DNA from 4 places in the Bacillus cereus group sp. MYBK79-1 genome. Region 1 is predicted to be linked to each of the others. Evidence: riboswitches for the same ligand, from Rfam matches in the RefSeq annotation. Region 1 holds a riboswitch; each other region holds the start of a gene.

Region 1 (7,832 bases):
GCAACGGAAGAATTGAATAGTGTTGGACAAACCTATATTGTTGGAGCAAAAGAAAATGAAAAAGGTGAGTTACTAATCGTTGATTTGTCTACAGGGTTAGCAAATGTTGTTGAAGTAAGGCCGGGAGAATATTATAAACAACCAGATCTTTGGATGGAAGCATATGATAAAGTAATGAACACAAAAAAAGCAAACATGACAGTAGTATATGAAGATGCATTAGGAACATGGGTAACGATATTAGAGCCAATTAAAGATGGAGACGGAAATATTGTGGCAATTGTTGCAGCCGATGTAGATGCCTCTATTGTTCCTATTACAAAGGAAAGATTCATTATACAAGGTTTAATGTTTATTTGTATTTCTGTTCTAATTGCCACTGTTATTCAATTCTTAATCGTACGTAACGCACTTGCTCCATTGCGAGATTTACGTGAAGGATTGCGTAAAGTCGGTGAAGGTGATTTAAGTATTAAATTAGAGGAAAGACCAGATGATATTGGTATTATTAATGCATATTTTAATAATACCATCGAGAAGTTTAAAGGAATTATAGATAAAGTGAAGCAGACAGCAGAACAGGTTTCCTCATCTTCACAAGAATTGTCAGTGAGTACGAAAGAGAATAGTATGGCAGTTCAAGAAATCGTAAGTTCTATGGTTGGATTAAGAGCTGGCGCTCAATCACAAGAAACGTCAGTACCACAGTATTTAGGTATTGTATGTGAAATGGAAGATAAGATGGAAGAGATAAAGAATGCTGCAGAACAAATGGCGAAAGAGTCTGAAGGTACGAAGCATCATTCAGTAAAAGGAAATGGTGTTATTAAACAGGCGATTAATCAAATGAATATAATACAAAATGCAGTACAAGATTTATCTTCTATCATTCATTCTTTGGAAACAAGATCAAAAGAAATTAGAGATATTGTCAATGTAATTACAGGTATTTCAAATCAAACGAATTCGCTAGCTTTACATGCTTCTATTGAAGCTTCACGTACTGATGCAAGCGGAAAGGGATTTGAAGCTGTTGCTGATGAAGTGCGTAAATTAGCAGAGCAGACGGAAGCATCAGCAAAAGATATAGCGAAATTAATAGGGGAAACACAAGCTGAAACGGAAGAAGCTGTTGCTTCAATGCAAAAAGCTTCAAAAGAAGTAGGATCTGGAATGAAACTTGTTGAAAGTAGTGGTACTTTCTTTGAAAAAATTTCAAAATCAGCACAATCTGTTACAAATCAAGTTAGAGTTGTTTCTAGCAATTCAAGTGATATATTGCAAAATAGCCAAAATATAGTTCGTGTTGTAAATGAACTATCGCTTATCGCAAACACGTATGCGAATAGTAGTAGTAATATTGAAGAAAGTATGAAAGAACAGGAAATGTCTGTACAAGATATTGCTGAATTAGCTAGTTCTTTAAGCTGGCTTTCACAGGAGTTACAAGAGTTAATTGGGGAATTCAAAAGTTAAATGAAATGATTATACACGCTTTTGTTTGTTCAATAAAATAAATCATGCTACAATGAAAACGAATTAAGGACCGGGGAGCCAATTGGCTGAGAGGATGTAAGTATACATCGACCCTCAACCTGATCTGGATAATGCCAGCGTAGGGAGTTACTTAAAGTGATGTAGCATATGTTATTCTATAATAACTTGCATACAAGGCTTTCCTACGCAGTAGGAAAGCCTTTTCTTGTTTTAACATTTTATTTTATAAGGGGGATTTTACTATGTCACAACAAGTTACAATTTCATTTTCAGTAGTACCACAAGCGAAGAATAAAGATGTGTATTCTGTTGTCGATAAAGCAATTGAAGTTGTACAACAATCGGGAGTTCGTTATGAAGTAGGGGCAATGGAAACAACGCTGGAAGGAGAATTAGATGTACTTCTTGACGTCATTAAACGTGCGCAACAAGCTTGTGTGGATGCTGGAGCAGAAGAAGTGATTACTTCTATTAAAATCCATTATCGTCCAAGCACTGGTGTAACGATAGATGAAAAGGTTTGGAAGTACCGTGATGAATATGCAAAACCAGAAGCAATCTAAAATAATTACAACAATTTGGCTTATCCTTCTCATTGCAATATGGGAAGGATCTGTTTCATTATTTAAAATTGAACCGTGGATTTTGCCGAAGCCTTCTGCCATTGTTCAAGAATTAATTGGAATGAAAGATTTACTATTACCGAATACGATGCAAACGTTACAAGAGGTTCTAATCGGACTGTTCTTTGCGATTTTAATTGGGACAAGTATTGCAATTATTATGGACGTTATCCCTTTATTTCGTATTTTAATAAATCCGTTGCTTGTTATTTCGCAAACGATTCCAATCGTTGTACTTGCACCGTTATTTATTATTTGGTTTGGATATGGAATGCTACCGAAAGTAATGGTAGTCATACTCGTTTGTTTCTTCCCGATTGCGCTTAGCATTTTAGAAGGTTTTCAAACGGTAGATAAAAATATGTTGAAGTTGTTGCAAACGATGAAGGCAACGAAATGGCAAGTTTACCAGAAAGTAAAGTTTCCCGCAGTGCTTCCATACTTTTTCTCAGGTTTAAAAATTGCAGTTACATATAGCGTAATGGGAGCAATTATTGGAGAATGGCTCGGTGCAAGCGAAGGATTAGGAGTTATGCTTACAAGGGCTACAAAATCCTTTTTAACAGCCCGAGTATTTGGCGTGGCAGCAATTATTGTTATGGTGACATTATGCCTGTATTTTATCGTAGAGTTTATGGCAAGAATAACAGCACCATGGATATATAGAAAGGACGGCAGAAAATGAAAAAAGGTTTAAAAGTTATGTTGGCTGCCTTATTAGCAGTAGGTGTGGCTGGATGTAATCCGGCGAAGAAAGAAGAAAGTGCAAGTAAAGATCAAAAAGTAAAAGTAGTATTAGATTGGTTTCCGAATACGAATCATACTGGTTTATATGTAGCGCAAGCGAACGAGTATTATAAAAAGCAAGGATTAGATGTAGAAATTATTCAGCCAGGTGATAATGTGACAGCGGAGCAAATGATAGCTTCAGGAAAAGCTGACTTCGCAATAAGCGCACAAGAAAATGTAACGTTGGCTCGTGTGGAAGGTATACCTGTTGTATCTGTAGGAGCGATTATTCAGCATAACACTTCAGCTTTTGCATCGCTTAAGAAAGATAATATGACGTCACCAAAAGATTTTGAAGGTAAACGTTACGGAGGCTGGGGAGGACCAGCAGAAGAAGCAACGTTGAAGACAATTATGGAGAAACATAAAGCTGATTTTAATAAAGTTGAAAAAATCATCTTAGGACAAACCGATTTCTTTAAATCAATCGGCCGTGATGCAGACTTTGAATGGATTTATTACGGATGGGATGGAATTGAAGCGAAGCGCCAAGGAAAAGAGTTAAATACGATTATGGTGAAAGACTTAGACCCAGCGCTTGATTTCTATAGTCCTGTTATTATTACGAGTGAAAAACATACGAAGCAAGATAAAGACTTTGTGAAAAAGTTTATGAGTGCAACGACAGAAGGTTATAATTTTGCAATTAAAGAACCGAAAGCTGCTGCTGATATTTTAATTAAAGCAGTTCCAGATGTGAATAAAGAGTTAGTACAAGAAAGTCAAAAATGGTTAAGTACGAAGTATCAAGATGATGCAAAAGCGTGGGGAGTACAGAAGGAAGACGTTTGGACGAATTACATGAATTTCTTATATGATAACAAAGTTATTAAGAAGAAAATTGATGTGAAAGATGCCTTTACAAATGAGTTCCTTCCAAGTGAAAAATGAGTGGATTACAAATAAAAGAGGTTGTAAAAGCTTTTGATGGAAAGAATGTATTAGCAAATATTAGTGCTTCTATACGAGAGGGAGAGTTCGTTTCCTTTGTAGGACCGAGTGGTTGCGGGAAAAGCACATTATTAAATATGATTGCAAATGTTGAAAACCCAACAAGTGGGAATGTAACGTATAAGGATAGGCACGTACAAGAGCAAGATGTTGTAAGTTATATGCCGCAGCAGGATTTATTACTACCGTGGCGATCAGCTTTGCAAAATATAGTTCTTCCATTGGAAATCGAAGGGAAACCGAAAAAACAAAGGCTGACAGAGGGAATGGAAGCATTAAAGCAATTTGAACTAGATGAATATGCAGACCATTATCCAGATGAATTGTCTGGTGGTATGCGTCAAAGAATTAGTTTTTTGCGCACATATTTATGTGAAAAGCCAATTATGCTACTCGATGAGCCTTTTGGAAAATTAGATGCCTTTACAAAAATGGAAGTACATAGCTGGCTTTTAAACTCTTGGCACCAAGAGAAGCAAACAATTGTTATGGTTACACATGACTTAGATGAGGCAATTTTGCTTTCGGATCGCGTCTTTATTTTATCTCAAAGACCAGCCTCAATAGTTGGTGAGGTACAAGTGAAATTACCTAGGCCGAGAACGATGGATATGTTAACATCACTTGAGTTAAAGAAGGATAAGGAAGAAATTTTGAGAGTATTAGCTCCTTATATGAAAAAATAGAAAAAGCCTTTTAACAGTTTTTGGTATAATCGCTGTTAAGAGGCTTTTTATATAGGGGGAGAAAGATGAAATCTATAGAGCAAATAGTTGATTCGTTAACAGCTGATAATCTTGAAGAAGGAAAGTCCTTATTAAAAAATCATATTTTATTGATGAAGTATGGTATGGAACATCATGAATTAAAAGAAGAAGAAATGACAGAAGTTTTAAAGTGGGTTCAAGGCCGGGATCAATTGAGAAAAGGTGTTCCAGAATTACGTGATTTACATTTAGTTAAAAAGTTTCAAGCGCTATTAGATGAATTTATTCATTCTATAATTTCAAATGGTTATGTGGAAGATGCAGTAGAAATTTTAGAGAGTGTATTAAAAAGTATGGGGTCAGTCGCTCATATTGTAAAAATTATGTTTGTCGGCAAAAGGACAGTTAATAGAAATTCTTTAGAAATGGTAGAAGAGTTAAAACGAGAGTGCTACAGCTTAATGGAACAGCGTGCTGCTGTCGGGTTGCATGCTCAAATCTTTCACGTTTTAGGTTTTGTTCATTCAATTCAGTTTGATTTAGAAGAAAGGTCGCAGGAACATGGACGAACTGTAATAGGCCTTTTAACGGATTTTAAGACGAAGGAATTGAAATCTGTACAACAATTTCAAAACGAAGAGCATATTCCAGAAGTGAAAAATATGGTTAGTAAAGAGTATGGGATAGAACTACAAAGAAGAATTTATATGTGGAAATCGTTAACGCTCATCTTTACAAGTCCATATGCATTAGAAAAGATGTATAAAGAAATTTACGCAGAAAATGAAAAAACGGAGAAGGAACAAAAAGAAAAATAGAGAATAGAATATAACAGAGTAGTTTATACTCTTAATATAACAAATGTTAAAGGAGTGAAAGGATAAAATGACTTTATCAACTGTTCTTCAAATGGTTTTAGCTTGATACGGGAGAAGTCTGCCCATTTTTAATGATTAAGCTAAATTGAAGACAGCAGGTAAAGAACCTTAATCCTTTTTTACGATAATATGTAATGGGTAAGGTGTATTCACCTTACCCATTTTTTATATATACAATTAAATAAGGCTTTATACTGTTGCTCTCTCTATTTAGCTTATGAACTATAAGTAGAGGAGAGAAAAAATGAGTATATTAACAGTAGAAAATTTAAGTCATTCGTATGGTGAGAAAACCATTTTATATAATGCATGTTTTCGACTATTAAAGGGCGAGCATGTTGGATTAGTTGGGGAAAATGGAATTGGAAAATCAACATTGTTAAAGATTTTAACAGGAGAACTTATACATGATGACGGAAGCATTGAATGGTTTCCACAGATGAAGGTAGGTTTTTTACAGCAGCATATGGATTTACAAGAGGGGATCACCATTGAAGGATATTTACAAAGTGCATTTTCGGATTTGTATGCGATTGAACGCGAAATGTTAAAAATTGCAGAAGAAATGGATGGAGCAGAAGAAATAGAAAAACTGTTAGTAAGATATGGGGAATTACAAGCTATATTGGAAAGCTCTAATTTCTATCAAATTCATACAGAAATTGAAGAAATAGCAATCGGTTTAGGGTTATTTGAAATAGGGTTGAAAAAGGATGTTTCAAAGTTAAGTGGAGGACAGCGCACAAAGTTATTACTTGGGAAGCTCCTTTTAGAAAAAGCTGATGTTTTATTATTAGATGAGCCAACAAACTATCTAGATACAGCTCATATAGAATGGTTGCAATCGTATTTGAGACTGTATGAAAAAGCTTATGTGATCATTTCACATGACGAAGTATTTTTGAACAGTATTACGAATGTTATTTATCATCTAGAAGGAGGGAAAGTGAAGCGATACGTAGGAAATTATGAAAAGTTTGTACAAAGTTTTCAAGTGCAAAAGAAACAATTACAATCGGCGTATGCGAAACAACAAAAAGAAATTTCTCAGTTAGAAACATTTATCCAAAAAAATAAAATTCGAAAAGCGAAACAGGCTAAAAGTCGAGAGAAAGTATTAGAGAAAATGCAAAGGATTGAAAAGGTTACTCATGTAACTCGATCCCGTTTTGATTTCAATGTTTATGAGGAGCCAGTGAGTCGTATATTGCAAGCTGAGAAATTAACGATAGGTTATAGTGATCCGTTATGTCCAGAATTGAATTTGCAAGTGAAAAAAGGAGAAAAGATAGCGATCGTTGGTCATAATGGTATTGGAAAAACGACAATGTTAAAAACGTTATTAGGTCAAATAAAGCCGCTAAGTGGTTCAATTTCCGTTGGAGAACGAGTAAATCCTGCCTATTTTGCACAGGAAGAGTTTGCATCAGAAACAACACCATTAGAGAAAGTTTGGGCGGAACGACCAGATATGACAAAGAAAGAAGTACGCCAAGCATTAGCAAAGTGTGGATTGAAAGAGGAACATGTATTAAAACCTATTCGTTTATTAAGCGGCGGGGAACAAACGAAAGTACGTTTATGTGAACTTATCGTAACGAAAAGCAATGTTTTAATTTTAGATGAACCGACTAATCATTTGGATATAGAAACAAAGAAGTCTTTGCAGGAAGCGTTACAGCAATATAAAGGAACAGTTTTACTTGTCTCACATGAGCCTTCTTTCTATGAAGCGTGGATAACAAAAGTATGGAATATAGAAGAATGGAACGCTGAACGATATGAATAAAGAAAAGGCATTAGCTTGTATAAGCTAATGCCTTTTCTTTGCGATTAACATGATTTTCGAGAACTCTTACATGAGAATTGTATGAAGAAGCACTCTTATGGTGCGCTTATAAGCGTGCTTTTTCTTTTGTTATGTTTATATTTATAATAATACTAGATGCCTTTCCCTAATAGGCGACTATCTTTCTTTGTATATATAGATAGTTTGAAATGGAATGAAAATTAATTCCTATATGTAAAGGATAATGTGATTGGTATAGGAAGACAATAGAACTCAAAGGAAATTCATGTAAAATTCAGATGAACTTCACACGAACTTCATATTATAAACTAAATATGACTATAATAGGTTATTATAATGTTTGTTTGTGCTTTTTCATAAAATTAAAAGTTTGAATTTAGGATAGAGCACTCAAACCTAAATTCAAACTTTAGTGAAATAATTAATGGAAATTACGTTTAGTTTTCGCTAATGGATGTATTTACAAGTTCAGCAGGGTTGCCTGTTCCTGCACCTCCAATTGTAACCGATCCTCCAGGAGGAATTTCACCATTCCATCCTGCATTCGTAATTACGTAATGATTATTTATTTTACTAC
Region 2 (7,832 bases), on a different contig from region 1:
ATCGCCTCTTCTAAAGAATGCACAGAATAACCGACATGCAAATAAGAAAACTTTTCTTTCACTGACCTTACATCTGCGCTTCGATATCCTAGCTGCACGCGCGGGATGTTTAATAAAATAGCAATATCAATTCGATCGTTTATCACTATTTTCGATGCTGGAAAGCCTTTCTTCAAAAGACTTTCCACACCTTCATACAATTCCTTCGTACTTTTCTCACGCTCACGAATATGCAAATAATCAATCTCACTTTCAATTTGCATTGCTATATTCACTAACTCTTCGAATGACATGTGACCATTTGAGATTACATGAAGCTCATTTTTCATATTCATTCGCCTACTTTAAAATGTTTTCGAATAACTCCTCGGCCGGAACGATTTCTTTCGTCATTCCTTTATCTTTTAGCCATTTATTTTGTTTCTCCCATGACTCTTTTGAATCCGATAAGAATGGCTCATCTTTCGTTTCCATCTTCTCTAATAAAATTTTCATACTTTCTTTTTCAACTTCTGGTACAAGCGGGAAGTTTTCTTTTTCTTGATGATTTAATAAAATATTTAATGCTTCATCTGGGTTTTTCTTCATGAAATCATAGCCTTTTTTCGTACCACGTAAGAAGGCTTGCAACGCTTCTTTATCTTTTTTCAACGTTTTATCACCTGTTACAAATACAAGTTCATGATAATTCGGTACACCGTAATCTGCTGGGTTAAAGTATGCTGGTTCATGACCTTCATGGCGCATAACAGGTACTTCATGGTTAATGTACGCCCCTGTTACCGCATCCACTTTTTTCGTAATTACTGCTGGTACTAAATCAAAGCCAACATCGACTACTTTCACTGTATCTGGATTACCACCAGCTTCTTTTATCATCGTTTTTAAATACATCTCACTTAAAGGTGTTCCAGAATATCCAACTGTTTTCCCCTCTAAATCTTTTGGCGATTGAATGCCCGCTGACTTCAGCGATATAACATGATTTAATGGTGAACGTACGACAGCTCCAATTGATTTCACTGGAATTTGTTCATTTGCTTTTGCCATAACAACATCTGGCTGATAATATAGGCCCACTGTTACTTTTCCTGCAGCTGCTAAAGTTAATGGGTCAGTCGGGTTGGAAGGGAATTTAATATTCACCTTTACTCCTTCTTCTTTAAAGTAGCCTTTTTCAATAGCCGCATAAATAAAGCTATGTACCGCATTTGGATACCAATCAAGCATGACCGTTATTTCTTTTTCTTTTTTACTCTTCTCTGATGCCGAATTACTAGAACATCCAGCGATCATTGCAACTAATAATGTAAACACAAAGATGCGTTTTAATAATTTCATGAATGCTTCCTCCAACTAATAAATTTCTTTTCTAATACCGAAATAAGTATGACGAAGAAAATAGCTAATAATGATAACAATACAATGGGTGCAAATACACCTGCTCCGTCTAACTGCGTCATCATTCTTTTACTGAAATATCCTAGCCCAGCTTGTGCACCGAGCCATTCACCAATTGCTGCTCCAATCACACTAAGCGGAACTGCAATTTTTAAAGCTGAGAAAAAATAAGGAAGAGCAGATGGCAACTTTAATTTAAGAAAAACATCTTTTTTCGTTGCTCCATACGTAACTAAGAGCTCCTCCCATTCTTTTTTCGTACTGCGTAGTCCATCATACGTATTGACCGCAATTGGGAAAAACGTAATTAAAACCGTAACAACGACCTTACTCCAAATTGTATATCCAAACCATAAAACGAAAAGCGGAGCAAGTGCTGTAATAGGAATTGTTTGTGAAGCGACTAATAATGGATAAAATGCTCTCTCCATCCAATTACTCGCATTCATTAACATCGCTAGCCCTACCCCAAGTACGATAGAAATAGCCACCCCTATTAAAACGACGGATAAGGTTGCCGGTAAATGAACCGTAAATAATATATCTTTTAGTTTCCATATCTTCACTACAATTGCAGACGGTGACGGTAAAATGTACATTTCATCTACAATTCTTGCCCCTACTTCCCAAAGGGCAAGTAAAATACTAGAAAGTGTAAGAGCAGGTAATAACTCCTTCAACCGGTTCATCATACGAGTACCTGCCTTTGTAACATACTAAGAAGCTCATCTTTCAGCGCTAACACTTCCGGCTTATATAAATCTTTTCTTGTCCGGTTACAATCAAGCGGTACAATCCTCTCGGTTAAAGTAGTTATCGGTTGATTTTCTACAACGAAAATTCGATTAGAAAGAAATAATGCTTCTTCCACATCATGAGTGATAAACAAAATTGTTTTTTCCCACTCTTTCCATTGTTCAAACAACCATTCTTGCAAAGATGCCTTCGTTAAAGCATCTAGCGCGCTAAACGGTTCATCTAACAGCAATATCTCCCCGCCTGTTAATAAAGTTCGGATAAAGGATACGCGTTGCCTCATACCACCAGATAAATCTTTCGGATATTTAGTCTCATACCCTTGTAATCCAAATTTATGTAGCAGTTCCTTTGCCTTTATTTGTGCTTCTTTCTTCTGTACACCTTGGCACTCTAGCGGCAGAGCAGCATTCTCAATAATCGTTCTCCACGGCAGGAGCATATCTTTTTGGGGCATATACCCTACAGGATGGCTCTTCGTTTCTGTCAGCTCTATCTGACCAGTACTTGCTTCTTCTAAACCTGTAATAAGGCGAAATAAAGTACTTTTCCCGCATCCACTCGGTCCGATAATACTTACAAACTCTTTATCTTGTATAGAAGCATTTAATTCATTGATGATTGGTTTCTCATCATAATGAAAAGAAACATTATGAAACTGTAGTATGTTCTTGCTCCTCAAATCCCCACATCTCCTTACGGTAGGACATATCCCAGAATAAATATTCAAATCGACTGGAATATAGGAAAATCTCCTCTAATCGATCTAGCTCTTTGTCAGACTTTCCAACTGCCATTTCATTTAATAAATCTATTAACCAAATACAAAGGTTACCGTATTCTTCAGAACTATATCCTTGAATCCACTCACCAAAAAACTCATGATCTCTTGCTCCAGGAATATCATTTAAACGCTTTCCAATTTCCCAATAGCTCCACATACATGGAAGAAGTGCTGCTATTAATTCCGCAAGTGTGCCATTTTGAGATACAGACATCATGTAATTTGTATAAGCTAAATTTTTAGCAGATGGTTTTGCTGACTCTATCTCCTCTATAGAAATTCCAAGTCTTTTTGCATACTGTTTATGGATCGTCATTTCTCCATTTAATATTCCATCAATTTGTTCAGCGAATTTCCCCATTACTTGTGGATTCGTTGCCTTTACAACACCAATCGCATATAGCTTTGCATAATCTAACAAATATAAATAATCTTGAATAATATAATACTGAAACTTATCTTTTTCTAACGTGCCATCCCCCATACCTACTACAAACGGATGATTATGACTCATCTCCCAAACTGGTTGTACAGTTTCTAATAATCTATCGCAAAATTTCATTTCCCTATCCCCTTCCGGTATGTGTATATAAATAAAAAACCACTTCTAAATAAGAAGTGGTTACAGCAAACAAAATTATAATTTATTCGTTGCTCCACTTCCCTTCGCTAGTATTACCTAGATCAGGTCTGTAAGGGTTAAGGATTATTCCTCTCTCAGCACAACAAGCACCCCTAGTGGTTCAATATGAAATTTTCAAATAAAAAAGCCCCGTTTCTATACGCAAAGAAACGGGGACTCATTATTAGTGTCCGAATTGCTTCCCTACGCTAGCATAATCTAGATCAGGTAATGAAAAGGATCAAAGGCTTACGGCCTACTCTCAGCTGGCAACACCAGCTCTCCTAGCAAACTATGAAATTAACACTGTCAGTATAACACCGTAATAAGACATCATCAACTGTTTTAATTTTCTCAATTATCAACAAAATAACAAAGCTATATAATACTTATATTCTATGTTAGAAATTATTATCCTAATTAATTAGGTAAAAAGGAATCATTATCCTCAAAAAATTTATTTTTATATTGATTTCATATTACATTTATGTGAATAAACCCACTATATTATATCTTTATACTATAATAAAATTACAACTATACAACTAGAGGAGGTCTCTATTATATGAATATGAAAGCTACTGCTTTAACAGCAACTACTGTCGCAATTGCTTCTTTACTTCCTTCTATGGGAGAAACAAATGTACAAACAGCCAACGCTGAACAATTATCTAATGTGAAAACTGGATATGTAAAAGTCGATCAGGTAGCCTTACATACAAAAGATAACGCAAATAGCTCATCAATTGATACAATTCGCTTTAATACGAAGGTGAACATACTTGAAACAACTAATGGTTGGTATAAAGTATCTGTTAATAATAAAGTAGGTTACGTACAAAAAGATTCTATTCTACTAAAAAACAAACTTCAATCTAATAATCAATATATCGTTAATGCCAATGCATTAAATGTTCGATCTGAACCTAATTTAGAATCTTCAATTTTAGATGTATTACCAAATGGAAAATTCGTTACCATTCAAGAAGAACAAGGCGATTGGTATAAAATTTTACATAATGGCAAAACAGGTTACGTACAAAAAGCATTCGTTTCTAATGGTTCACAGCCTTTAGTAAAAGGTATCACAGTTCAAAATAATACAAAATACACAGTTGCAACACCTAAACTTAATGTACGTAGCACCGCTAGTACAAGTAGTGCACTACTTGGTTCATTACAAAATGGAACACAACTACAAGTAGTGGAAACTGTAGGAACTTGGTATAAAATTCGTTTTGGCACAGGATACGGATACGTGGCAAAACATTATGTAGTGCAAAATCAAGCACAAGTTCAAAAAGCCCAAACTGCTTCCATTCCAGCAGTTTTCAAATTCCCTACTCAAGGAAGAATTAGCTCAACCTTTGATATGCGTTGGGAACAGATGCATTACGGTATAGATATTGCAGCTCCAGGTAATGTCTCTATCCAGGCGGCGGCTGCAGGCAAAGTTGTGAAATCATATTATTCAGCTAGCTATGGCAATGTTGTGTTCATCGCCCATCAAATAAACGGGAAATTATATACAACAGTCTATGCTCACATGAAAGATCGCACTGTACAAGCTGGTGATCAAGTACAAGCTGGACAATTAGTAGGTCATATGGGAAACACAGGTCATTCATACGGGCAACATCTTCATTTTGAATTACACAATGGAGAATGGAATTTTGAAAAAACAAATGCAGTAAACCCACTGCCATATTTAGTTAGGTAAATTGTATGTCACGCAATATCAATATACCTCTCTTAATTGAATACTTAGCCTTTTTAGGTTTAATCTGTTGTTTAATCATTTACAATACAAATACTGTATTTTTATCTATTATCATTGCTTTTGTTGCTTTAGAAATTATGATGGAATCTTTTCAAGTTCAACTTAAACAAAAAATTGCCCATATTTATAATGCCATCTTTCTATTAAGTGCCCTAATAGCAAATATTATTAGTAATGGTTTTTATTTATCTACCGTATTTCCTGTATTTTTTATGGCTGTTTTATTATTCATAGCTAGATACATTCATGTTCCTACTAACAAAAAACACGAACAAGAAGCTTAGAAAGAGGAGACACTTTGTACCAATCTTTCAAAGATAATCCGATAAAATATATATTGAATTTATATGCAAAAATAAATAGTTTTTTTGGTATACAAGGAAGTTATACTGCACAATTTCTCCTTTATGGCATGTTATTTCTCGTCTTAATTACGTTCTCCTTGCTTTACTAATAAAAAAAGGATCTCACATAAACTTGAGATCCTTTTTAATTTATATAGAAAATGCTCTTTATCCGCAAGCATATTTTTCATAAATAAAACTAAGATTATATTTTTTTTCTAAGCTCATTCTTTGCTCATCGTCACACCAATAGAACAGAATATCGTGAATCGTTGCATAACGTTTATTTTTAAGAAATAGTTTAAAGAATGATGGTAAACAATCATGTAATTGTATAAATATATAATTGCGTAATATTTCTTCTTTATATTCAATGCCCTTACAAATATACAATAATTCTTCACAATAATATGCATGTTGTGGAACTTGAATCATTTCGAAAAATGGCACATATGATAATAACTTTCCGATAAAATGATCATATCGATCCATTATTCCTATCGTCATATGCTCCATCATTTCTTTCATTACATATAAATAATCATCTACATGAGTAGTTTTCAATGGGTCTAATCGATCTGAAATTTGAGAAAGTACAGCTCTTTGACAAGCTAACACCGCTTGACTAGGTCCATAATATGATAGGAAGTCTGTACATTTACGATATTTTCGTAATAAGTCATGTGTGTATAAGTCATACACAAACGTATTACAATACATCGCTAGACTCATCATATCACTATTCAATTGTTCTTTTGATAGTAATTTAGCTCTCTTACACATATAAAAGAATGTAAATTCCAATACTTCTTTATGAGATAATAGATGTTTACAATTCGTTATACATTTCTCATTAAATTTAACTCTATCCCAAATTTCTACATCCCCATCAGTCAATTCACCAATACGATATTTAATAATTAAATAGTTTAAAGCAACCGCTTGCGTCAAAAGATCCCACGTTTCATATTCCAATGAAGTATGAACAAACTCAGATAGTCCTTGAGTTACCATAAAAGTATTTGCTTCTTCATACCAACCAATCTCTTGGCATAAACGAAGAATACGTACTAAAGTTGGAATTTCATCTTTATGAAACTGCGGTAAATTCTTTACTTTATTCATTCCATATACGATAAATGAAGCTAAATTTTCTTCTTTATAAAATTCTTTTTCTTTCCAAACTAATATAGTCCGTTCTTTCCCTTCACCTTTTGGATGACAAGGTACAAGCAAAGAAAATAATTCAGCGAAATTATTTGGCTCTATATATGTATCTGTAACCAAATTCCAATTTGGATCGCGCTGTATAGCCCTCATATAATTCCCCTTCCCTTTTATCTACATAGGAAATATTAATCCATTATTACATCATTAACAATAAATATTGCTATATTCAAAATTTTTCATAATACTTATATCTATCAGTATATCATTTTTTCTCTTATTTAAAATTAAGAATGACAAATTTAAATAAACTGTCGAAATTACTAACTATACACTTATTATATAATGGCTCAGATACATCATGCTAACATATTAGTTTAATCCATATATACTAGAATAATGCATCTGATTTTTATACGTAACTTATCCCACTAATGAAAGTCTCTCTTCATTCCGTATGCTCCGAAATTTCACTTAAAGCAAATCCAGCTTGATCATCTGCCGATTCTCTTATAGCTAAATCACCTAGTGCTAGCATCCCAACCAGTTGACCACCCTCAACTACTGGTAATCGTCTAATTTGATACTGTGCCATTAACTCTGTAGCTTTTTCAATAGAATCATCTGGAGAGACTGAAACAATGTTTGTTGTCATTACATTTGTAATTTTATTAGATCCAGGATGTTTCTCAGCAATCCCTCGAACAACTAAATCTCGGTCCGTAACAAGCCCAACAACTTGTTCATTTTCAACAACTGGAATCAATCCAATCGATTCTTCTTTCATCTTTACAGCAGCCTCATATACATTGTCTAGCGGTGTACAATGTACAATATGAGTACTCATAATATCTCTCACTCGTGTCATTTTTGTCTCCTCCTTTTTATACATACCATAGCTTTTCCTAAATCCCTTTATTTATTTCAGGAAAATCAGTTGATAAAGGAGGATTCTACAAAATAAAAAAGAGTCAGCAA
Region 3 (7,832 bases), on a different contig from region 1:
AAACATAGACCTACATGTTCATGAGCATTATTAGCTTTCCAAATTGTAATAGGCGTTTCAATAGGAATAGTATGTAGTTCTTCCATAGTTTCTAAAAAACTTGATAAATACTCTTCTTCAAAATAATTTTCATAAGTGGTTAAGTTGTTTACTAGCCATTTCTGTCTTGCTAATTGCCCCTCATTCATATGTAACTTGTATATCGGCCCAATTGAAAAGAATTCAGAAAAATCAACAACCATCTCTTCCAATCGCTCTTCTTGACCCAGCATATGCTTTAAACTTCCAGCTGTTGAATCATCAAAAGCAATATGTACGTGCGAGCTTTCTTTTACACTTCTTTTATAAGTTGTATTACTCGTTAGTTGATTAGGAATATCCATTAAATTTTCAATTGTATCTTCACTATAGTTTTCTTCTAATAAATTTAATTGGATTAGAATACTTTGAAGTAAATGTTTTGCTTCATCTTCGTACATATCCTCTACAGCATTTTTAATTTTATCTATCACATAAATCCCTCTATTCATTTCAAAAATAACGTAGATTATAGTGTATCATTTAAGTATCACTCTTTAAAAGTTTTTTAGTCAAATCATGTATTAGAAAGATTGCTACAGCTATATAAGATTTCAACAAAAGCTTTCACTACAACATTTTGTAAATCCTTTTATTTAAATGTATAATTATATAGAAAATAAAAAGCATAGGAGATATATGTATGGAGAGGATATTAACTAATTATAAAAGACATTTGAAAAATTGGAGATTTATATTCATTTGTATATTACCTACTATTTCCTTGTTATATACTTTAGATGTTATCTATGAATTATTATTCCATCAAAATTTCTATTTATCTAACTTAATTTTTGCTATTATATTATTTTTAATATTTATTAACATCAAAGATATGTTTAAAATTGAAAGTTAAAGAGCGGGATAAAAAAGAGCACCCTGCAATGGGATGCTCTCATGTGATAGAGGTTTTTCTGAGTATTAAGTAGGACACGAAGGTCTTGTCCCACTATCTAATATATGCTTGTACTTATTTTTTGTGCATGTACGAAGTATCACTATAAATTCTCCTCATAAATTCATTGTACAATTAACATATTTATACATAAAAAACATCCCCCGTAGATGTTTTTTATGTACCGATTGTTAAGCTTCCATAAACTTAGCTGGTACACCAATTTTTTCAACTACAGAAGATATATTAGTAGGATTAATCATTACATTTTCAATACTAACTAATTTATTTTCTAATAGTCCACTCTTTGTTGTAATAAGTTCTTCAAACCGTTCTAAAGTCATCGAAAATTTGTGTTCACTTCCGCCATTCATACTGACTTTTACATACTTCATCATGCACCCGCCTTTCATAATAATCTATAATTCGATAAAAAGGCGCTTACATCCTTTTTATTTACTACTAGATTTTTCACTTTTACACTTACCAATTTACGTATATTCATTGTGAAGAAAACAGGTACTATTTTAATGTTCACGTAATAATTGCTAGTAAGAATGATAAAGATAAAAATGCGCAAAGTGGTATATATAAAACTGTATCCATTTTAGCAAAATGCGTATCTGTTTTCCGCTTAAAGATACCAAAATAATGAAACTCACCAATTACTCTTATGAAAAATACAATCATACAAATCCAGGATCCCATTTGAACAATAATGTTAGGAAATGCAAAATGAACAATATTTGTTTGTTGTAATAAAATTATCGCTGCCATACTTAGTAATAACGCAATGAACAATGTCATCCCTGTACCTGGTGTAAACGCCTTTTCTCCAGCTTTTGTTGGAATGACACTATTTGTCGCCCACTTACCTCCGAAAGCCCAGTAAACATGTAAAAAGCTAACTAGAAATAATATACAGACAGAAATATATGTAATAATAAGCATTTTGTCCTCCTATTATTTTATTTAAGTCTTCAACTTTACATTATGCTATAAATTCCACCTTAGCAATCTATATTTAATAACATAAAAACCCCTTAATGATTTTTCGTAAAATTGATTAATCATTAAGGGGCTTTTAACTTTATTACGCATTATACCTATTTCTACGACGTTCCATCCTCGTTTGTCCTTGAGCAGTACCTTCTTTATATTGATCTATTTGCTCTCTCATTTCATATGTTGCAGCTGGAGCTGGTTCTTCGTAATTATGCTCACGTATTTTTTCTGGTGTTTTTCGTTTTGGTACTTTTCCACCAAACTTAAATAATTTCATCTTTAATTTCGGTAATTTTGGAAGTGGAATCTTAAATGATAGCTTTTTACGTTTCTTTTTTTGTTGAAATAGATTTATATTTTCTTTATTATCTTCCTCTTTACGGTGTAATAACATGGCGATTAATCCACCTAATATAAGCCCGCCAACTAAAAGCATGAGGTATTTGAAATTGCTTATCATTAAACTCGACATACGTTCAAGTATAACTAACGACTGTACTTCTTTTATATCCCAAAGTAAAGCAGCCCATAATGAGACTAAACCGAAAGTAAGTCCATATGTACGAAAACGGAATAGACACGGAATTAAAGCGACACATGCGGCAATTTTCGCATTCGTTATTATTGAATTTATTGAAATATCTTGATGCCAAATGACTAACAGGAGTGTTATAAATGGTGCATAAGCTATCCAACTACATATACGTGAATATATTTTTTTCGCAAAATAACTACCGAAACTAGTAAAAAATAAAAGGCCTCCAATATATAAAGATTGTTCTAGTGGGATTTGCTTCATCATTCCTGCAACTGGAAAGAGGCCGCTCAATAGCATTAATAGCACATCTAATTTCTTCACAATTCCTCATTCCTTTCAAATTACTTTTGAATCAATTCATATAGCTTTCTTAAATGATGCAGTTTTTTATTTCTAAAAAACATCTTAATCCTGTACGCAAATAAAGTAAATACATAAAAGAGAAGATACATGACAAAGGATATCCTTATTTACATGAAAAAATGACAAATCCTGACCGATATAATGAGCAGGATTTGTCTATTATTTATTTACAGCAGAATAATTGAATCTTTCTTTTCTATCTTTATTATATCTACATCCAGTTCATCATCAAACTCTTTAAACTCTCTTACATCTATATCCGTCATATAGCCTTTTATTACTTTCGCCATATGCATGGAATACGGCATGTGTACATCCTTTTCCAAAAGCATACTTGAGTTACAGCACATGTAATGTATCATTTTGGCAATATAATTCCTTTCTGCAACTTTTACACCTAGCGGTAATATTTCAAGTATGTACCGATGCAATGTTTCACTATCATTAAATGAATACTCACCAGTGCTATAATACATTCCTTTTTGATCTACATATAAACTCGTTCCATCCAGTACATCATCACATTGTATCGCACCGTATTTTGGTACATCAAAAGCTGTATTTATTCTTATAATATTTAAGTTTGGAACCTTTAGCACATCTGGAACAATCTCCGGAAAAGTATCTACATCAATTTTTTTATTTACTAACTCTTTTATCCAATGTTTTCTTACATTCGCATCTATAATGAAATATACTTGCTCATTTTGTTCTTTTGCATGTTGTAAAATTCCTGTTAATGTTTCAGAAACAAATTGTTTAAATTGAATTCCCATATCATTTCTTTTTGAAGGCTGTGGTAAAAAGGTATTATGTTTATTTACATGTAATATTAAACGATCAATCGTTTGCCAATCTGTATTCCCATATAATTTATATGAAATTTCTTTTCCTTTTATTTGTGAAAAAATAGGTAAGAAATCAAATTTCGAGATTCGTTCAATTGATAAATTAACATATGTACAAGGTAAATTTATCTTATTCCAATTACGTTTTAAAAATCCTTTTTGTTCTAATAAACTAAAAATACAATTTATAATTGTTTTACGAGATACACTTTGGCCTATAAATAAATTAATAAATGCTGAAATACGGTTTGTTCGTGCAAACCCTTCTCTAACAATTTGCTTCGGATCAATTTTTTCACGGCCATCACAATTTTTCATTGCGATTAACGCTAATGTTGCATCATTGCGCTCACCTGCAGTAGCATAAACCGCTTTCATAACATCCTCTACTAAATTTGTTTTATATTTCTGGCAATATTGCATTTTATATGGATTTTGCAATACTTTTTCAATATTATGTCTTACTATTTTTAACAATACTGGAGAATCTGCATTTAATACGTATGATGACTCACCGATTTGAGCTAACACAATTTCAGTTTCAAATAACGCTTGTTCTACTTCCAACGATATTTTTTCAGACCATATTTCTAACGTTATAGTCTCTAATCCTTTTGGTGCAATTAAAGGGAATAATTCATTTTCATTATTTGTGACTACCTTTTTACATTCCGGTAGTAATCTGAAATAAGAGAATTTTTGCTGAAACCCTTTAAATAAATACTCTCTTTCCTTTACTTTTATACCAAGTTTTATTTTAGTACCTTGAACTTTATATATTCTCTCGTTATATGGAAGTAACACCCTAAGATTTTCTCCCAGCATATAATCTTTCGGATATTGAAGAATATGCTCCAAATCAACTTCTCCACCTATATGAAAATCATCTTTTAAATTTCTAAATATCTTAATCCACTTTATACCGTTTGTTGCTTGTTGCACTTTTAGCTTTACAAACCGATTTTTTTTATTATTCGATGCAAATTCTGGAGTAGAAATTAAAATCATGCCTCGTTTTCGTCTTAAAAGCAAAGGAATATCTGGATGGTTATATTCTTGATAAAATCTACGAATTCCTATTGAAACATTTAATAATGGAATATTCTCGCCTCCGCGCGTTATACATTCGAACCGATATACATAGGCGAAATAATCTTGTGTTTTTTCGTCTTTAATAGGCTCTGACATAGCCTCACAAATATTTTGTGATCTAAGAGGCGAAAAATATATATTTTTTTCGTGTATGTTTTCTAATTGTAAAGGGCGTTCACAAAACATATGTGAAATTAAAGCGGGCACCCACTTAGAATATATTTCATTATCATGTAATACTGTTAAATTAGAAATTAAATCGTAATGCCATTCATATTTTGGCGATTCTATTAATTTATTAGGCTTCCAATCATGAATAATTTCATACCAACTTTGGAAAATATAATCAAGTTGTTCTTTTCTAATAGGTTCTTTACATACAATCCACGGCGTATTTTCATTTAATACATATGGATTATGCTGAATAAATAATATATCAGAAAACATATCATATAACCTTTCATTCAATCGTTTCAACTTACTCGTTAATAAAAATGTCTTATAATGTATCTCTACAATATCAAGCCATTCAATAGGAAAATATATAAATGATACGCTTTCGTTTAAAAGAGGTTCTACTATATTTTCAAATGTTAACAACTTTAATTTTTCCATAAAATGATTACTTCCTTTCTTCATTTTTCTTGATCACAAAAAAACTAAAGTATAATCACAATATCTAATTACTTAAAAGAAAAACAAATACCGCTTATCTAATTAACATGTTAATGAATGACGCGTATAAGAATTAAAAATCATCATACATAGCCCTCCTTTTATATTACAAATATAATACATTCAAATTATACAATATATATTGCATATTGTATTTGAAATTCACAATAATTTTACAAAAGAGTATAAAAAGAGGTATTGACCATACATATGTATCGCAATACCTCTTTTCTTTACCCTATTACATCTTTTACTTCTATATTCACTGGCCACTGCTCTAAAGTATAAGCCATTTCCCAAAATGAATATTCATATTGACTACTAATAATAAAATGCTGTTTCATTCGCTTACGGTCAGACTCTGTCACCTTTTCAGCGATAATATCTAATCGTGTAATTTGCTCTTCAACTAATGTACGGAACCAATCAGATCCGTAAGCAGAAATCCATTCGTTATAAATTGGCTCTTCTGGCTGACACTCTTTTAAACGCTCGCCAATTTCATAATACAGCCAATAGCAAGGTAAAATTGCTGCAATGATATCGCCTAAATGTCCTTCATATGCCGCACGATACATATGTGAAGTATATGCGTATGCAGTTGGAGCTGGAATAAAATTATCTTTTTCTTCTTGTGTTATCCCTAGTTTCTTCGCAAAATTCTCATGTAAAGATAATTCTGCCTCATATGTATTTTGAGCATGGTGTGCCATACGAGCTGTCGTTTCTAATTCCAGTGCTTTTGCAGCTCCTAACGTTTGTACTCTAGCAAAATGACTCAAATAATATGAATCTTGAAGCACGTAATAGCGAAAACTAGCTAAATCTAACGTTCCTTCACCAAGTTTTTTTACAAAAGGGTGATGAAAACTAGCTTCCCAAATTGAATCTACTTCTTTACGTAATGATTGTGAAAAAGTCATTTAAATCCCTCCAAGTAATTTATTTAATATAAGTATTTATCCACATTTATTAACGCTTTAAAATAAAAAAACTTTCTTTACAGACGTAAAGAAAGTGAAATTGACAGTATTTATTGATAAAATAGCAATGTCTTTCCCACTTCCCTACGCTGGCATTAACCAGATCAGGTACTAAGAGTCTCAAATTCTCATTTGATCTCAGCCTATAATAGGCCCCCCTAGTGGATAAATATTTAATTTTCGTACTGTATTCATCATAACATACTTCATGTTACTGTCAAAAGTATTCATGATACCAGTGCTTAAAACCCTTCTTCTTTTCTTACCCTTAATGAAGTTTCAATGATCATATCTAATAGTTTACTATAATCAATTCCCGCTGCATCTGCACTTTTTGGTAGTAAACTCGCTTGTGTCATCCCTGGTAATGTATTAATCTCCATTACATATGGAATACCGTCCTTCACCATCATATCCACCCTTGCATAAACACTGCACTTTAATGCTTTATAGCAAGCCAGTGACGCTTTGTTTACACGTTCCTTCAACTCAGCTGGAAGTTCGATAACTTCTTCAATTGTACTAGCATCATCATATTTTGCATTGTAATCAAAGAACTCCGCCGCATGTCGAATTGAAATGATAGGTAACTGTTTTCCATCAAAAATTGAACATGTAATCTCGTCACCTTTTATATACTTCTCTATTACTACTTCAGAATCCCATTCGAATACAGTTTCCAGCATTGCAATTAATTCGTCTTTATCATAGACAATCTTTACCCCAACACTTGAGCCACCAGAGTTCGGTTTTACCACTAATGGAAACCCTAACTTATCTAACTCATCAAGATTTAGATCTTCCATTTTTGTAAGTTCAATCCAATCTGGTGTTTCTATACCTTCATAACGTAAAATCTTTTTCGAAATATTTTTGTCCATACATATACCGCTAGATAACATATTGCTTCCACTATAAGGAATACCTAAACTTTCAAGCGTTCCTTGAACCGTCCCATCTTCCCCGTATTTTCCGTGTAATGCGAGTAGCGCAAAATCAATGTCTTTCGCTTTTTCGATTAAATCTATTTTTTCATTTAACGTAATTGGTACGATTTCATATTTATTTTTATCTAAATTTGCAATCATTTCATTTCCAGTCATAATTGACACTTGTTTTTCAGAGGATACTCCACCCATAATAACGCCAATTCTCATTTCCTCAACTCCAAATTTCATTTTTTATTGTATCACCGATTATTTTGATTCCACGTACTATTTCTTCTTCTTTCAGACGTGAAAATCCTAATCGAAAAGTAGTCGCTCCTCCTCCATCAGAATAAAAAACATCTCCAGGAGAAAATGTAACCCCTTGCTCATAACACTTTTGTAAAAGAGTACGGGCATGAATTTTTT
Region 4 (7,832 bases), on a different contig from region 1:
AAGAGAAAGTTGAAAATGCTACACTTGATGGTGCGAAATTAAAATATGAAGGCAACACAATTATCGGAAGTGGCCGCGCATATACAGATATGTACGCAATTGTTGATGACGCAACTTACAGCAATGTAAAAGGTGATGAAAAATCTGTAGGTGTATTAAAATTCGATAAAGACCCTAGTAAAGAATTCCCTGGCTACAACGGAGTAGAAGCTTCTCAACTTGTAAAAATTAAAAAGTAAAACAAAAAAGCTTTGCGAAAAAATTCGCAAAGCTTTTTTCTATTTATTATGAGCCACTTGCTCCATATCCGGACTACAAGTTTGCGACTGACATGACTTATTTAAAGAACAGGCTGCGCATTTTCCCTTTTTACTTCTCTTTACAAAATTAACTAACGTGTATGCTGCATAACCAAAAATGATAGCTCCAATTATAATATTGACCATCACCCTAATCCATCTCCTTCTAGAATCCGAGTAAGGATCCAACTTGGTATATAATGAGCGTTAATACATAAGCAACAACGAGTGGATACACAACAGAGAAAATCGTCCACTTCGCTGACCCTGTTTCACGTTTAATAACAGCTACTGTCGCTAAACACGGAACATATAATAAAATAAAGAACATAAATGCATATGCTGATAACGCAGTATAATGTGCTCCCATTACATTTCCTAACACATCTTCTTTCACCGCATAAATAATTGCCATTGTAGAAACGACAACTTCTTTCGCTAAAAATCCTGTTAAAAGAGATGCTGCAGCTTGCCACGTTCCAAAGCCGAGCGGTGCAAATAGTGGTGCGATAAATCCACCAATCATCGCTAAATAACTGTCTCCCATATCAACACCAAATCCTGATGGACCTGCATAGTTTAATAACCAAATGACAACAGAACCACCGAAGATAAATGTACCTGCTTTACGAACAAATCCTTTCCCTTTCTCCCACGTGCTTAGCCATAACGTTTTCGCTTGTGGCACGCGGTAAGGAGGTAGTTCAATAACGAAAATAGATTTTTCCGCTTTTAAAATGGTAAGAGACATAATTTTTGTAACTAATAACGCAAGAACAATACCTGCAACATATAAAGAAAACACAACAGTTGCCTGACTATGAGGGAAGAATACTCCCGCAAATAATGCATATACAGGTAAACGTGCCGAGCAAGACATAAACGGTGTTACAAGGACTGTAAGTAAACGTTCTTTTTCTTGTTCAATCGTTCTCGCTGCCATAATACCTGGAACATTACATCCAAAACCGATAATCATCGGAATGAACGCTTTTCCGTTTAAACCGAAGAACTCCATAATTCTATCCATAACAACTGCAATTCGCGCCATATATCCTGAGTCTTCTAATAATGAAATGAAAAAGAAAAGTGCAAAGATTTGTGGAACGAATACTAATACCGCACCAACGCCGGCAATAATACCTTCTGTAACGATTGCTTGAATAAAATGAGAAGCACCAACATTTGCGAGCCCAGCCGTTACCCAATCCGTAAGCTGTCCGCCAAAAAATCCATCTAAAATATCAGATAAAGGTGTACCGATCCACGTAAACGTAACCTGAAAAATAAAAAACATAACTGCTAAAAAGATTGGAAGTCCTAAAATTTTATGTGTAATTAACCTATCGACTTTTTCCGAGAAAGGAATTTCCCCTTCTTTCTCATGCTTCATAACATTTGTTTTTAACTTTTCAATATACGCTTCACGAGTTTTGTAAATGTGCTCTTCTAACGTACAATCAAGTTTTCCTTCTAGACAAGATCGAATGGCTACAAGTTCCTTATAAATTAGTAATGCTTTCATTTCTTTTTCTACTACTTCGTTATTACTTAAAAATTGAAGGGCTAGCCATCTCGGATGCTTATAATTCGCTTTCTCTAAAAGAGAAATTACCTCTCCAATTCCTTCATCCATTAGTACACTATATGAAATAATGAATGGCGTTTTCTCGCTTTTGTCATTTTCTTTAAGCGTTGCAAGTAGTTCTTCACAGCCTTTTCCGCTTCTCGCAACGACAGGAACGACTGTTACACCTAATCTTTCTGATAACCGTTTTACATCAATTACAATGCCTCGTTGCTTTGCCACATCGACCATATTTACTCCAATTGAAACCGGTTTTCCAAATTCAAGTAATTGCAACGTTAAATGCATATTTCTCTCGAATTGCGAAGAATCCACTATATTTAACATATGATGAAATTCGTCTGTTAGTAGAAAATTCGTAACGACACCTTCATCACGCGAAACTGGATTTAAATCATAAACACCCGGTAAATCAATTAATGTTCCTTGTTTATCTTTTAATTTACCAATCTTCTTTTCTACTGTTACACCGCTCCAGTTCCCTACATATTCATAAGAACCAGTAAGTGCATTAAATAATGATGTCTTCCCTGTATTTGGATTCCCTAGCAATGCTACCTTATTCACGCTAATTCCACCTTTATCATTTTCGCGTCACAATGACGAATACTAATTAACTGTCCACGACACTCCAATGTACAAGGACCTTTGAACATCGCTTTCTGCTTCATGCGAAGTTCGCTTCCTTCAGAAAGACCGAAAGCAGTCAGTCTTCTCTTTAGTAAATAATCTAAAGACTGCATACTTTTCACTAACACTTTCTCACCGATTTTAATATCTACTAAGCTCATAACCTTCCCCCTCCGAAGAGAATGATAATTATTTTCAGAAGAATTATAGCACACTCTATTTCTCGAGCACTATCCCCTTTGACTTCATAATTATTAACATTTTTCTACAATTTTATTTCAATAATTGTCATAATTGATTCGTTTGCCATTCTCATCCATTTCGCTTACAATAAACAATAGCAAATAAAGAATCTCGTTATCACAGGGGGAGCCATGTCGCTGAGAGGGAACACTTCGTTCCGACCCTTCGAACCTGTTAGTTAATGCTAACGCAGGGATTGTGCAAACGTCCGAAATACATACCTCTTTTTTATTTACGTATTTCGTATCCTCCTATGATATCTATTCTTTTTTGTATAACTTGGATTTAGGGGGAGACAACATGCGTAACACCAATTTACAAGCGATGATCGAATCTGCAATTCTTGCAGCCTTCGCCATGATTATCGACATTTTACCATTATCACTTAAACTTCCAACAGGCGGTTCCATTTCATTTGCTATGATTCCTATTTTTATTATTGCATACCGCTGGGGCTTTAAATCAGCTTTCTTAGGTGGTTTAGTTTGGGGACTATTACAAATTGTCGTGGGAGATGCTTACATTTTAACACCTATTCAAGCATTCATTGAGTACTTCATTGCCTTTGCTTTTATTGGATTTGCTGGTTTATTCTATCGTCCAATCCAAAAAGCACTTTTAACATCAAATGAAAATAGCGAAGAACAATCCAGTTTAGGTAGCCGTAAAGACAAACCTTCATCAAAACAAAACGAAGGAAAAAAAGTTATTGGTTACATTATCCTTGCTACATTTGTCGGTAGCTTTGCTCGCTATTTCTGCCACTTTATTGCTGGTATTATTTTCTGGGGACAATATGCACCGAAAGGTCAATCAGCAGTTCTATATTCATTAATCGTAAATGGTAGCACAATGATTGGTTCCTATATTTTATGTACCGTTTTACTTATCTTTTTATTTCTTACTTCACCACGCTTATTCAAGAGCATCAATGCTTATCAACTGAATTCGAAGAAAAAGAGCGCTTAATGAGCGCTCTTTTTTCATATCGTAATATCAATTAAAAATACAATAAATGCACAAAAGAAAATAAATACCATTATACTTAGCCAATTGCTATGCACGGTTCATCGACTCCTTACATAACCTCATTTTCTAACCAGATTATATCGCTTAAAAATAAAGATTAGGTAAAGATAATATGAAAATAAATTAAAAAAAGCGTAGCATGTACCATCTACGCTTTTTTTGGTAAGTAGAAGTAAAATAATACACCGTCTTCTGTATTCTTTACTCCATATTCAGCATCGTGTAGTTCTAAAATGTTCTTTGAAATAGCAAGCCCAAGCCCCGTTCCGCCTTGTGAGCGCTGACGGGATGCATCCACGCGATAAAAACGATCCCAAATTTTGTCTAATTGCTCTTCTTCAATGTGAGTACCTTTATTTTCAATACACACCTTTATACGATCCTTCTCATCTATTGTGGAAATAATAATATCCTCTTTATTCGGTGTATAACGTATGGCATTCGTAATGAAATTCACAATGACTTGTTCAATCCGATTTTGATTTGCCATCACTTCAAATGAACATATATTTTTATGCACACGAAGTTCTTTTTTCTCTATCTCCACAGAAAGGTGTTCACATATATCTTCAATTATCGAATCAATATAAAATACATCCTTTTTCATTTTATATGTGCCTGATTCAAATTTAGCTAACTCTAGCATATCCAAAATTAACGTATCCATCTTATCTACTTCTCGTTCCATCGCCTGAAAATAGTACTCTTTTTTATGTTCTGCTACTCCATCTTTTAAAATGGAAATACAGCTTTTCATAATACTTAGCGGTGTTTTTAATTCATGCGAAACACCAGAAATAAATTCTTTCCGCGTATTTTCTAGCTTTCTTTCCTTTTCAATATCTTGTTCTAGCTGTCCAATATGCGAATGGAGCTTATTGGATAATACATTAATATTTTTTGATAAATCACCAATTTCATCTTTTGAAGTAATCGGTATTTGTTCTGTGAAATCTAAGTGTGCTATTTTCTTCGTTGTATCATTTATTTTTAATAACGGCTTTGCAATTTGTTTAGAGTAATAGAACGAAGCTAGAAAAATGAGAACGAGTACAAATGCAATGATGTAAATGTAGTAATCTTGCACCATTTGTACAGCTTCATCTACAGGCTGTAAAGACGCCATCGCATAAATATATGTGACTGATCCGTCTCTTTCTGTTATCGGTTTCATTAATAATTTATATTTTATATCATTTTTTTCATAGTCCATTGTCTTTGTTGAATATTCGATTTGATTACTCTCTTTTAGTACTACATCCGTTTGAAATTCTTTTATACTATCCAAAAATAAAGTGTTTTTATAAATTGGATTTACGGGGCCTTTTACATCAGGGAACTGCACTTTCGTAACTCGCCCTCCTATGTAAACATCTGATTCTTGGGCAGCTGGTTCCTGAACTGCCGGCCTCTTTTCCTTACTAACTTGCTCCCCAACTGCTTTCTTTTTCTCTTGATCTAATTTACTCATCTTCTCATTAAATGCTTTTTCTAACGGTTTATTCGATCCACTTAAATTCCGCTTAGATAGTGAGAAAGAGAATGGAATATAACTATCTTCTTTTCTCACTCCAGAAAAATATATTTCTTGGCCTAAAAACTGATTTGATGGTTTATTATCAATCTCCTCTATATTGACGAGATTGTATAGGGGAATTTTGAATATTTGTTGTCCAAAGCTCTTTTGTTGACTACGATCTATCGTTACCTCAAAATAAAAATCATCCACATGTTTTAAATTCCCATTCTGATCCAATGTCGTAATCCACGTATTATTTTCTCTAAAAAAGTCTTGCTCCAGCTTCTGAATTCCTTCTGCACTTCCTGCATAGTTCAAATAATTCTTCTCAAAAGAATTTAAATTCACTTTAATATCTTCCACTTTTCGATTCGCGTAATATTGCTTAAAAAATATCGTTTGTCCAATAAATATCGTCGCTAAAATTAACATACATAATACTGTTGTGAGCGTAAATAATTTTAGTACAATCCCTTTTCTCATACATTCCCCTCAAATTTATATCCTGTTCGTACTACAGTTGTAATGTATTTCGCTTTCTCTCCTAACTTATTTCGCAAATTACGAATATGACTATTAACCGTTCGATCATCACCAGCAAATTCATATCCCCAAATTCTTGAAATTAATTGTTCCCTTGTTAGTACAATTCCTTGGTTTTTCATGAAATACACTAATATTTCAAACTCCGTATGCGTTAAACTAACATCTGCCTCATCAACAGTAACAGTACGTGACGGAAAATGGACGTGGATGCCATGAATCGATAACGTATCATCTTCGTTCTCTAAAGGTTTCTTCGATGCTTTTCTACTTTCTAATAATCGTTTTGCTCTTGCCAATAGAATGGGTGGACTATACGGCTTCGTCACATAGTCATCTGCCCCAAGTTCAAAACCAAGTAACGTATCGTCTTCATCTACACGTGCCGTCAGCATAATAATAGGGACCCCAGATGTTTTACGAATTCTTCGGCAAACGGACCACCCATCGAGTTCCGGCAACATAATGTCTAAAATAACTAAATCAACCTCTTCTTCCTCAAATACAACTAAAGCTTCTTTCCCATCTCTTGCTTCAAACACTATATATTGCTCGCTCAAAAAATAATCTTTTAATATTTCACGTAAAATATCTTCATCTTCTACAATTAAAATGTTTTTTGACATAACTTATGTATCCCCTTTCCACTTTCAAAAACTACAATCTTATTTTGCGTAGCTCGCAGTTAACTTCGCTTCGATAATATATCTATCTGGTGCATCCCCTATATAATCAAACGGATAGCAAGTCGTCAGTGTTAATATCGGTTCTTCTTTTTTTATAATAACAGTACGATCATCCGCATGGGTAATCCATATTTTTTGAATTTCGTATGTGTAAGTTTTATTATCATACTCTAAAACAAGAGTGTCCTTTTCTTTTAACTCTCCTAAATCTGTAAATACAGTATCTCTATGCCCACTTAGTACAGTATGTCCCCCTCCAGATGGCGTTGTCGTTAAATCACTAACGAACATTCCAACTCCTTTCTTCAACGTTGTATCATTTGCTCCCCAATATATAGAAAACTTCTTCTTTATTTTCGGTATATGTAACATCGCTACCTTTTCTCCTTCTTTATGTTCTGTTTGAGAAGAAGGCACTTGGGAAGTTACAGGTGTTTCATGAGAAAGCTGATTATGTTGTATATTGTTAAGGCTCTTTATTTCTTCTTTCGTCAATTGCTGAGCAGAGCTTTTCCCTTTATACCATTCCATAGCGTAATATGATCCCATACATAGTCCTATGGCCATCAATATGATACCGATATAATTGAGTAACTTCATGTTTCATCCCTCCATGCCAAAAATGGTAGGAATAACCTACCATTTTTAATATATGAAATTATCCCATTCTTTATAGGAGAATATTTTATTTATGCCTTAACTTTATTGCGACGCTTCAAACCAAATAATGTCCCTACCCCTACAAGGCATGCGCTTAGTGCCATCATTGCTACATTATTGGATGCTGTGTTTGGTAATTTTTCACCTTGTACAACTGGCTTTGCTTCTTCTTTTTTAGCTACTTCATTCTTTTGCTCAGCTTTTATAGCTGCTTCTTTTTTTGCCATATCATTTTTCAACTGTTCTTGCGCTAGTCTCTTTTTCTCTTCTTCACTTTTTTGCTGTTCCTTAATCGCTGCTTCTTTTTTCGCTTTATCTTGCTGCATTTGCGCTGCTTCTTCCTTTGTTACTGTTCCAGTATCCGCGCTTGCTACCGAAGAATATCCCACTGTTAAAAGTGCCATTGCACAAATTGGTAATAGTTTCTTTTTCATTTCATTTCTCTCCTTTTATACGTTTTACATCACTTCGCATCGGATGTATCACTAGAATAAACAAGAGATATAAATATAAGATGCAGATGAAATATATTTCATTTAAAGATTTCATTGTAAAAAAATAAAAAAACATCGCAATATATAACGATGTTTTTTCGGGTGTGTGTCTCAATATTTACATGTTACTTTCGCGTGATT

The links. A riboswitch is a leader RNA that binds a small molecule or an ion and turns the genes downstream of it on or off. The one in region 1 is predicted to bind thiamine pyrophosphate.
Region 2: another riboswitch for thiamine pyrophosphate. It lies ahead of tenA (thiaminase II); the one in region 1 lies ahead of ACTFOB_RS18595 (MTH1187 family thiamine-binding protein).
Region 3: another riboswitch for thiamine pyrophosphate. It lies ahead of tenA (thiaminase II); the one in region 1 lies ahead of ACTFOB_RS18595 (MTH1187 family thiamine-binding protein).
Region 4: another riboswitch for thiamine pyrophosphate. It lies ahead of thiT (energy-coupled thiamine transporter ThiT); the one in region 1 lies ahead of ACTFOB_RS18595 (MTH1187 family thiamine-binding protein).

Annotation. Positions count from the first base shown of each region.
Region 1 covers NZ_JBQAEO010000012.1:41,272-49,103, forward strand. Annotated here, with positions in the region: gene ACTFOB_RS18590 (methyl-accepting chemotaxis protein) at 1-1,476, shown strand, start outside; TPP riboswitch at 1,538-1,639, shown strand; gene ACTFOB_RS18595 (MTH1187 family thiamine-binding protein) at 1,740-2,060, shown strand; gene ACTFOB_RS18600 (ABC transporter permease) at 2,032-2,805, shown strand; gene ACTFOB_RS18605 (ABC transporter substrate-binding protein) at 2,802-3,800, shown strand; gene ACTFOB_RS18610 (ABC transporter ATP-binding protein) at 3,797-4,546, shown strand; gene ACTFOB_RS18615 (hypothetical protein) at 4,612-5,385, shown strand; gene ACTFOB_RS18620 (ABC-F family ATP-binding cassette domain-containing protein) at 5,690-7,234, shown strand; gene ACTFOB_RS18625 (glycosyl hydrolase family 18 protein) at 7,693-7,832, opposite strand, start outside.
Region 2 covers NZ_JBQAEO010000003.1:1,952-9,783, reverse strand. Annotated here, with positions in the region: gene tenI (thiazole tautomerase TenI) at 1-329, opposite strand, end outside; gene ACTFOB_RS06885 (ABC transporter substrate-binding protein) at 340-1,341, opposite strand; gene ACTFOB_RS06880 (ABC transporter permease) at 1,338-2,090, opposite strand; gene ACTFOB_RS06875 (ABC transporter ATP-binding protein) at 2,090-2,839, opposite strand; gene tenA (thiaminase II) at 2,808-3,503, opposite strand; TPP riboswitch at 3,586-3,688, opposite strand; TPP riboswitch at 3,748-3,859, opposite strand; gene ACTFOB_RS06865 (SH3 domain-containing protein) at 4,129-5,283, shown strand; gene ACTFOB_RS06860 (hypothetical protein) at 5,289-5,627, shown strand; gene ACTFOB_RS06855 (DUF3965 domain-containing protein) at 5,856-7,007, opposite strand; gene ACTFOB_RS06850 (CBS domain-containing protein) at 7,303-7,722, opposite strand.
Region 3 covers NZ_JBQAEO010000001.1:297,838-305,669, forward strand. Annotated here, with positions in the region: gene ACTFOB_RS01595 (DUF1835 domain-containing protein) at 1-512, opposite strand, end outside; gene ACTFOB_RS01600 (hypothetical protein) at 722-934, shown strand; gene ACTFOB_RS01605 (hypothetical protein) at 1,165-1,368, opposite strand; gene ACTFOB_RS01610 (DUF3995 domain-containing protein) at 1,508-1,924, opposite strand; gene ACTFOB_RS01615 (DUF3959 family protein) at 2,067-2,837, opposite strand; gene ACTFOB_RS01620 (RNaseH domain-containing protein) at 3,047-5,434, opposite strand; gene tenA (thiaminase II) at 5,728-6,417, opposite strand; TPP riboswitch at 6,542-6,647, opposite strand; gene ddlB (D-alanine--D-alanine ligase) at 6,720-7,634, opposite strand; gene pdxR (MocR-like pyridoxine biosynthesis transcription factor PdxR) at 7,639-7,832, opposite strand, start outside.
Region 4 covers NZ_JBQAEO010000019.1:70,202-78,033, reverse strand. Annotated here, with positions in the region: gene ACTFOB_RS22900 (lipoprotein BA_5634 family protein) at 1-239, shown strand, start outside; gene ACTFOB_RS22895 (FeoB-associated Cys-rich membrane protein) at 279-449, opposite strand; gene feoB (ferrous iron transport protein B) at 466-2,454, opposite strand; gene ACTFOB_RS22885 (FeoA family protein) at 2,451-2,678, opposite strand; TPP riboswitch at 2,873-2,974, shown strand; gene thiT (energy-coupled thiamine transporter ThiT) at 3,061-3,729, shown strand; gene ACTFOB_RS22875 (sensor histidine kinase) at 3,938-5,791, opposite strand; gene ACTFOB_RS22870 (response regulator transcription factor) at 5,788-6,477, opposite strand; gene ACTFOB_RS22865 (class D sortase) at 6,517-7,137, opposite strand; gene ACTFOB_RS22860 (LPXTG cell wall anchor domain-containing protein) at 7,227-7,631, opposite strand; gene ACTFOB_RS22855 (hypothetical protein) at 7,810-7,832, opposite strand, start outside.